DNA from 2 places in the Lawsonibacter asaccharolyticus genome. Region 2 is predicted to be linked to the other one. Evidence: predicted binding sites of a transcription regulator. Region 2 holds the regulator's gene; the other holds the start of a gene.
What was found. The regulator HrcA, encoded in region 2, represses chaperone genes, less so after heat shock. The targets are predictions, from matches to a motif close to TGTTAGCACTCNNNNNNNNNGAGTGCTAACA.
Positions count from the first base shown of each region.

Region 1: the regulator HrcA is predicted to act here: its motif matches at 1,957-1,987, upstream of L9O85_RS03040 (co-chaperone GroES).

Region 1 covers NZ_CP091870.1:666,851-671,058, reverse strand. The annotation lists gene L9O85_RS03055 (THUMP domain-containing class I SAM-dependent RNA methyltransferase) at 1-401, shown strand, start outside; gene L9O85_RS03050 (DUF3916 domain-containing protein) at 412-915, shown strand; gene L9O85_RS03045 (diacylglycerol/lipid kinase family protein) at 932-1,846, shown strand; gene L9O85_RS03040 (co-chaperone GroES) at 2,070-2,354, shown strand; gene groL (chaperonin GroEL) at 2,520-4,148, shown strand.
Region 2 covers NZ_CP091870.1:2,800,639-2,804,846, forward strand. The annotation lists gene L9O85_RS13475 (cysteine desulfurase family protein) at 1-727, shown strand, start outside; gene L9O85_RS13480 (MBL fold metallo-hydrolase) at 781-1,629, shown strand; gene hrcA (heat-inducible transcriptional repressor HrcA) at 1,836-2,909, shown strand; gene grpE (nucleotide exchange factor GrpE) at 2,926-3,486, shown strand; gene L9O85_RS13495 (hypothetical protein) at 3,515-3,652, shown strand; gene dnaK (molecular chaperone DnaK) at 3,694-4,208, shown strand, end outside.

The DNA.
Region 1 (4,208 bases), 990 kb from region 2:
ATGAGGCCCAGGACCGGGAGTTCCACGGGGACTATGAGATCTGGGGCGGCGATATCGACCCTGCCGCCGTGGAGCTGGCCCGGCACAACGCCCAGCTGGCCGAGGTGGACGACATTGTAAGGTTTGAAGCGGCGGACGCCCGCACCTTCCACTGGGGCGGGATGTACGGCCGGATCGTCACCAATCCTCCCTACGGCGAGCGCATTATGGAGCGCCGGGAGGCAGAGGAGCTGTACCGCGCCTTCGGAAAGGCTTGGACCAAGTTCCCGGAGACCTGGAAGCTGTATCTGCTCTCCTCCCATACGGAGTTTGAGCGCACCTTTGGGAAGACGGCGGACCGGAAGCGGAAGTTATATAACGGAATGCTGAAATGTGACCTGTTCCTCTACGGCGTCAAATAGGAGGTGCATCATGGCATATCGTGTCAAAAAATTCCGGGGCTATCGGCGGATGCTCAGGAAGCTGATCCGGGTGGTAGAGGACTACCAGCCCGACTGGCGCCCGGACGAGGCGGATGGTCGGGAAGAATTTCTGGAGCTGGACCTGTACTCTTACCGGTTTTTCCACCCCCGTGGAAAGGGCCGGAAGGCCCTGTTTTCCGCCCTGCTGCGCAAGACGGAGGCCCTCATCGCCGCCAAGCCGGCGGACCTGCCCTTCTGCAAAATATTCCTCTTTATGCCTGGCGGAGACCTGGGCCAGGCGGAGATCGTCCTCATCTATGACCGGGAGCGGTTTGAGACCTTCTGGCTGCGCACCGACCCGGCGGACGGGCTTTGGACCCTCCAAAAGGACCGCTCTCTGCTGACGGAGCTGGGGCTGTCCTCCACGCTCCCGGAGCGGTGCGTGCTGGAGGAGTTCCACTGGGCGGGCTATGTGGAGCGGACGCTGATCTGGGGCTATGGGGAGCTGCCCTGACCCATCGGAGGTATTTATGAGGCACCTGTTCATCATCAACCCGGCGGCGGGCAGGCCGGAGAGCACCGCCCGGCTGGAGACCCTGCTGTCCCGGCTGTCCTTTCCCCACGAGGTGGCCTATACCCGGGAGGCCGGGGACGCCCAACGGCTGGCGGCGACGGCGGCCCGGACGGGGGGGCCGGTGCGCATCTACGCCTGCGGCGGGGACGGCACCCTCAACGAGGTGGTCAACGGGGCGGCGAGCTTTGACAACGCCGCGGTCACCTGCGTGCCCAAGGGGACGGGCAACGACTTTCTCAAGCTGTTCGGCCCCCGCTTCCGGGAGCTGTTCTACGACCTGGAGGCCCTGGCCGCCGGCCCCCAGCGTGCCTTTGACCTGATGGACTGCAACGGCAAGCTGGGCCTGGACGTGGTGTGTGCCGGCGTGGACGCCCGCATCGCCGCGGGGGTGCACCGATATAAGGACCTGCGCTTTGTCTCCGGTATCGGCGCCTATCTTCTATCCCTGGCGGAGCAGGTCATCTTCCGCGGCCTCTGCCGTCCCCTGACCATCCGTGCCGACGGCCTGGACTGGCAGGAGCGGCAGACCGCCATCCTGTGCATCTGCAACGGCAGGCACTACGGCGGCGGCTTCATGCCCGTGCCGGACGCCATGCCGGACGACGGTGTGCTGGATGTCCTGGCCGTGGGGGAGATCAGCCGCCTCACTTTCTTCCGCCTGGTGGGCAAGTACGCCCAGGGGCTCTACCGGCAGTACCCCCAACTTATCACCGACTGGCACGGCCAGTCCCTCTCCTTTTCCTCCCCCCGGGAGATCACCGTGGTGGTGGACGGCGAGGTCATGCGCGGGACCCGCTTCACCGTCCGCCTCTCCCCCTTGAAAATCAACTTTTTCTTCCCTGCGGGTGCCGATTATTCCCCCGAATTTTAGCACTCTTTTCTCCACTTTGTGAACGGACGGTAAACTTTTACGAAATTGCCCGCAATTTTTTGAAATTGGGGGTTGATTTTTTGTTTTAAAACGTTTATTATCATACTCGTGGTTGGCACTCAGTTTTATTGAGTGCTAACATTCCGAGAGTCCTGTCGGCCACAGTGTCGGCGCACTCTCCCCAACTCGTTTAATACCAATATCATATAAGGAGGAACCTGTTATGAAACTCAAGCCCTTAGCTGACCGCGTCATTCTGAAGATGGTGGAGGCCGAGGAGACCACCAAGGGCGGCATCATCCTCACCGGCGCCGCCAAGGAGAAGCCCGAGGTGGCCGAGGTCCTGGCTGTGGGCCCCGGCGGCATGGTGGACGGCAAGGAGGTCACTATGACCGTGAAGGTGGGAGACAAGGTCATCACCAGCAAGTATTCCGGCACCCAGGTAAAGATCGACGGCGAAGAGGTGACCATCGTCCGTCAGAACGATATCCTGGCCATTGTAGAGTGAAATTCAGCGACGGCAATTAGGAATGAGAAACGTCGGATCGATGAATTGCCTGAGGCGGCAGTCGATCCCAATGGCTACGGTAAAGCCGGACCGCCGCAATTCCTAAGTTCTAACTCCTAATTTCTGATTCAAACTAAGTCTTCTCTAAATTGGAGGTAATGTGTTATGGCTAAAATCATTTGCTACGGCGAGGAAGCCCGCAAGGCTCTGGAAAAGGGCGTGGACCAGCTGGCTGACACCGTCAAGATCACTCTGGGCCCCAAGGGCCGCAACGTGGTGCTGGACAAGAAGTTCGGCGCCCCCCTCATCACCAACGACGGCGTGACCATCGCCAAGGAGATCGAGCTGGAGGACCCCTTTGAGAACATGGGCGCCCAGCTGGTGAAGGAGGTCTCCACCAAGACCAATGACGTGGCCGGTGACGGCACCACCACTGCTACCCTGCTGGCCCAGGCTATCGTGAAGGAGGGCCTGAAGAACCTGGCCGCCGGCGCCAACCCCATGGTCATGAAGAAGGGCATCGCCAAGGCCACTGCCGCCGCCATCGAGGCCATGAAGGTCAACAGCCAGAAGGTCAACGGCTCCGCTGACATCGCCCGCGTGGGCGCTGTCTCCTCCGGCGACGAGGCCATCGGCCAGCTGATCGCCGAGGCCATGGAGAAGGTGGGCCACGACGGCGTCATCACCATCGAGGAGTCTAAAACCGCCGAGACCTACTCCGAGGTAGTGGAGGGCATGCAGTTCGACCGCGGCTATGTCACCCCCTACATGGTCACCGACACTGAGAAGATGGAGGCCAACCTGGACGACGCCCTCATCCTCATCACCGACAAGAAGATCTCCAATATCCAGGAGTTGCTGCCCGTTCTGGAGCAGGTGGTCCAGTCCGGCAAGAAGCTGCTGATCATCGCTGAGGATGTGGAGGGCGACGCCCTGTCCACCCTGATCGTCAACCGCCTGCGCGGCACCCTGAACGTGGTGTGCGTCAAGGCCCCCGGCTTCGGCGACCGCCGCAAGGAGATGCTCCAGGATATCGCCATCCTCACCGGCGGCACTGTGATCTCCTCCGACGTGGGCCTGGAGCTGAAGGAGGCCACTCTGGATCAGTTGGGTCAGGCCCGCCAGGTGAAGGTCACCAAGGAGAACACCACCATCGTCAACGGCGCCGGCAGTTCCGAAGAGATCAAGGCCCGCATCGGCCAGATCAAGAGCCAGATCGAAGTCACCACCTCCGACTACGACAAGGAGAAGCTCCAGGAGCGTCTGGCCAAGCTGGCTGGCGGCGTAGCCGTTATCAAGGTGGGCGCTGCCACCGAGGTGGAGATGAAGGAGAAGAAGCTGCGCATCGAGGACGCCCTGAACGCTACCCGCGCTGCTGTGGAGGAAGGCATCGTGGCCGGCGGCGGCACCGCCTATCTGAACGCCATCCCCGCCGTGGAGAAGCTTTACGCTGAGACTGAGGGCGACGAAAAGACCGGTCTGCAGATCGTGGCCCGCGCACTGACCGCCCCCGTGAAGCAGATCGCTGCCAACGCCGGCATTGATGGCTCTGTGGTGCTGGAGAAGATCCGCGAGTCCGGCAAGGTGGGCTACGGTTTCGACGCCTACAACGAGGTCTACTGCGACATGATCCCCACTGGCATTGTTGACCCCACCAAGGTGACCCGCTCCGCTCTGGAGAACGCCGCCTCTATTGCCTCTACTCTCCTGACCACCGAATCCCTGGTGGCCGATAAGCCTCAGCCTCCCGCACCTGCAGCCCCCGCCGCTCCCGACATGGGCGGCATGTACTAAAAAATAGCCCCTGACCCTTGATACCGCTGGATCTTCTGTGGCTGGTGTCCCCGATTTACA
Region 2 (4,208 bases):
GGACACCATCCTGGTGGCCATGATGCTGGTGAACAACGAGCTGGGCACCGTCCTCCCGGTGGCCGAGACCGCCCGCGCCATCCGTGCGGCCCGCTGCCCCGCCCTGCTCCACTGTGACGCGGTCCAGGGCTTTCTGAAGGTCCCCTTCACCCCGGAGGAGCTGGGGGTGGACACCCTGGCGGTGAGCGGGCACAAGGTCCACGCTCCCAAGGGCATCGGGGCCCTGTATATCCGCCGGGGGCTGAGGCTGCCGCCGCTGATCCGGGGGGGCGGACAGGAGGAGGGACTGCGCTCCGGCACGGAGCCCACGGCCCAGACCGCCGCCTTTGCCGCCGCGGTGGAGGCGGGGCGGGCCAGCCTGGAGCGGGACCTGGCCCACATGCGGGAACTGAAGGACTACGCCGCCCGCACCCTGCGGGAGCAGGTGCCGGGGCTGGAGCTGATCGGGGCGGGGACCGCCCCACACATCCTCCCTGTCACCCTGCCCGGCTACAAGAGCGAGGTGGTGCTCCGCTTCCTCAGCGACAGGGGGATCTATGTCTCCTCCGGCTCCGCCTGCCACAAGGGCAAGCCCAGCCATGTGTACGCGGCCCTGAAGCTGCCCAAACCCCAGCTGGACGGCATACTGCGGATCAGCTTCTCCTACGACACCGCCCGGGAGGACGTGGACGCCCTGGTCCAGGGGCTGAAGGAGGCTCAGGCCCAGCTGTTCACCAGTTTGTCCTGAGGGGAGCGTCAGACACAGAAGAAAACAAATAAAGAATAAAGGAGTGGAGCGGGATGACACCGGACCTGCGGATCACGGTCCTGATGGAAAATACGGCCCGGGAGGGGCTGGAGGCGGAGCACGGCCTGTCCTTCTTCCTGGAGTACCGGGGCAGGCGCTTTCTGCTGGATGCGGGCTCCTCCGGCCGGTTTGCGGACAATGCCCAAAAGCTGGGGGTGGACTTGGATGGGGTAGAACTGGCGGCTCTGTCCCACGGACACTACGACCATGCCGACGGCCTGCGGGCCTTTTTTGCCCTCAATGACAGGGCCCCGGTGTATATACGGCCCCAGGCGGGGGAGGCTTACTACTCCAAGTCGGGAGGCTCCCCCAGATTTGTGGGCATCCATCGGGAGATCTGGGAGGGCTTCCGGGACCGCTTCGTGCCGGTGGATGGGCTGTACCCCCTCTGCCCCGGGGCCTGGCTGGCGCCGGAGACCGTCCGGGGCGGGCCCTTTGCCAGCCGGGAGCCCAATCTGCTGCGCAAGGTGGGGGAGGACCGGTTCCTGCCCGACGACTTTTCCCACGAGCAGTCCATGGTGCTGGAGACCGGGCGGGGGCTGGTGGTGCTCAACTCCTGCTGCCATGGGGGTGTGGTAAACATCGTGAAGGGCGTGCTGGACCAGTTCCCGGGACAGCGGGTGTATGCCCTGCTGGGCGGCCTGCATATGCTCAGTCCTGGGGCCAATGCGCTCAACTGTCCCCCGGACTATGTCCGCCAGGTGGCCGCCGCGCTGCTGGAGCTGGGTGTGGAGCACCTGTGGACGGGGCACTGCACTGGTCCTGCCGCCTTTGCACTGCTGAAGGAGGAGCTGGGGGACCGGGTGGAGCCCCTCACCGGCGGAATGCGGCTGGGTATTTAAGGAGCGGGATATCGTCCATGTTTGGACGGACTCATTAGCAATTTCAGAAGCCCTCTGCAAAAAACAGATCGCAGAGGGCTTCTTCCGTTTGTTCAAAATAAATTCATAAAGTAACTATTGACAATTTGGAGGTCCGGTGGTACTCTATCGTTAGCACTCAGGGAATATGAGTGCTAAAATTAGAAAAACACCGAGGTGAGCGTGCAATGGAACTGACCGACCGGAAAAAGCGGGTCCTGCGGGCCATCGTGGAGACCTATATCAACACCGCCGAGCCGGTGGGCTCCAAGGCCATCGCCCAGCTGGCTGGATTGGATGTGTCCGCCGCCACCATTCGCAATGAGATGGCAGACCTGACCGAGATGGGGCTGCTGGAACAGCCTCACACCTCCGCCGGGCGGGTCCCCTCCGCCGCAGGTTACCGTTTGTATGTCAACGAGTTGATGGGGCAGCACCAGCTGACCCTTCAGGAGACGGAGCGGATCAACAGAGCGCTGAACCTGAAGATGGAGGAGCTGGACCGGGTCATCGACCAGGCCGGCAAGGTCCTCTCCCAGATCAGCGACTACCCGGTGTTCTCCATCGCGGCCGGCCCAGAGCGGGTGACAGTGAAGCGGTACGATCTGCTGATGGTGGAGAAGGGCGCTTTCATCGTGGTGGTGATGACCGACACCAGCGTGGTGAAAAACAAGATCATCCGGGTGCCGGGAGAGCTGTCCGAGACTCAGCTCCAGCTGCTCTCCGCCGTGCTCAACAGCTCCTTTGTGGGGCTGGAACTGGCTGAGATGCTGGAGGCACTGGAAAAGATGGAGGCCCACTCCGCCCCAGGTGCCTTTGAGATGATCTCCCTGGTGGTGGACTTTGCCATGGAGATCCTGGAGGAGCAGAGCCGCAAGACAGTACACACCGCCGGGATCACCCACCTGCTGGAGCACCCGGAGTATCACAGCCTGGACAAGGCTAAGCCGCTGATGACCTATCTTTCAGAGGAGTCGGAGGCATCCAAGCTGCCGGTCGCCCTGGACGGCGGCAGGAACATGAACATCCTTATCGGCCCGGAAAATGTGAACGAGGCCCTGAAGGACACCAGCGTGGTGATGGCCAGCTATGACATCGGCGACAACATGCGGGGCGTCATTGGTGTGGTGGGCCCCACCCGTATGGATTATGCAAAGGTGACCGCCCGCCTGTCCTACTTCGCCGACAGCCTGACCCGGATGTTCGGCAAGGGAGAGCTCCCCTCCGGAGAAGGAGACGGGGACGGGCAGGCGCAGGAATAGGAGGAAAGGATAGCCCATGAGTCAGAAAGAAAAGAACAAGACGCCCCCCGAGCTGGACGATCAGCTGGAGGAGGCGGCCGCGAAGGAAGCGGCTGAGGAGCCGGCCGAAGCGGAGGCCGGGGCCACCGACCCTCTGATGGATGAGCTGGAGGCGCTGAAGGACCAGGCGGCCCGGCAGGAGGAGAAATATCTCCGGCTGGCGGCGGAGTACGACAACTTCCGCAAGCGGACTGCCAAGGAGAAGGAGGCCATCTGGAACGACGCCAAGGCGGACGCCGCGCTGGCATTCCTCCCGGTGTACGACAATCTGGAACGGGCCCTGAAGCAGGAGACTGCAGACGAGGCGTATAAAAAGGGCGTGGAGATGACCATGAACCAGCTGAAGACTGTGCTGGAAAAGCTGGGCATCACCGAGATCGAGGCCCTGGGACAGCCCTTTGACCCCACCCTTCACAACGCGGTAATGCACATTGAAGATGAGAATTTTGGAGAAAATACCGTGGCCGAGGTGTTCCAGGCCGGCTTCAGGCTGGGAGACAAGGTGGTCCGCTTTGCCATGGTGAAGGTCGCCAACTGACGGAAAACAGAATGGAGGAGACAGCTCAGTGAGAGATCCCATGATCCGGAAAAAAGCCTGCCGGCAGTGCCTCTGCCTGGACCCGGCCGTCTACGCCCTGTTTCTGACGGCCAGCATGTGCTTCCTGTTCTCTTTTGTCTTTTATCTGCTCTCTTTCATCTTTTGACCTTGTAAATACAAATCTTTTCATATTGGAGGAACGAAATTATGTCCAAGATCATTGGTATCGACTTAGGTACGACAAACAGCTGTGTGGCTGTCATGGAGGGCGGCGAGGCCGTCGTCATCCCCAACGCGGAGGGCAACCGCACCACCCCCTCTGTAGTGGCATTTTCCAAGGACGGCGAGCGTATGGTGGGCCAGGTGGCCAAGCGCCAGGCCATCACCAACCCCGACCGCACCATCATCTCCATCAAGCGTGAGATGGGCTCTGACTACAAGGTGAGCATCGACGGCAAGAAGTACACCCCTCAGGAGATCAGCGCCATGATCCTTCAGAAGCTGAAGGCGGACGCCGAGGCCTATCTGGGTGAGACCGTCTCTGAGGCGGTCATCACCGTCCCCGCGTACTTTACCGACGCCCAGCGCCAGGCCACCAAGGATGCGGGCAAGATCGCCGGCCTGGATGTGAAGCGGATCATCAACGAGCCCACCGCCGCGGCCCTGGCCTACGGCGTGGACAAGGAGGAGTCCCAGAAGGTCATGGTCTACGACCTGGGCGG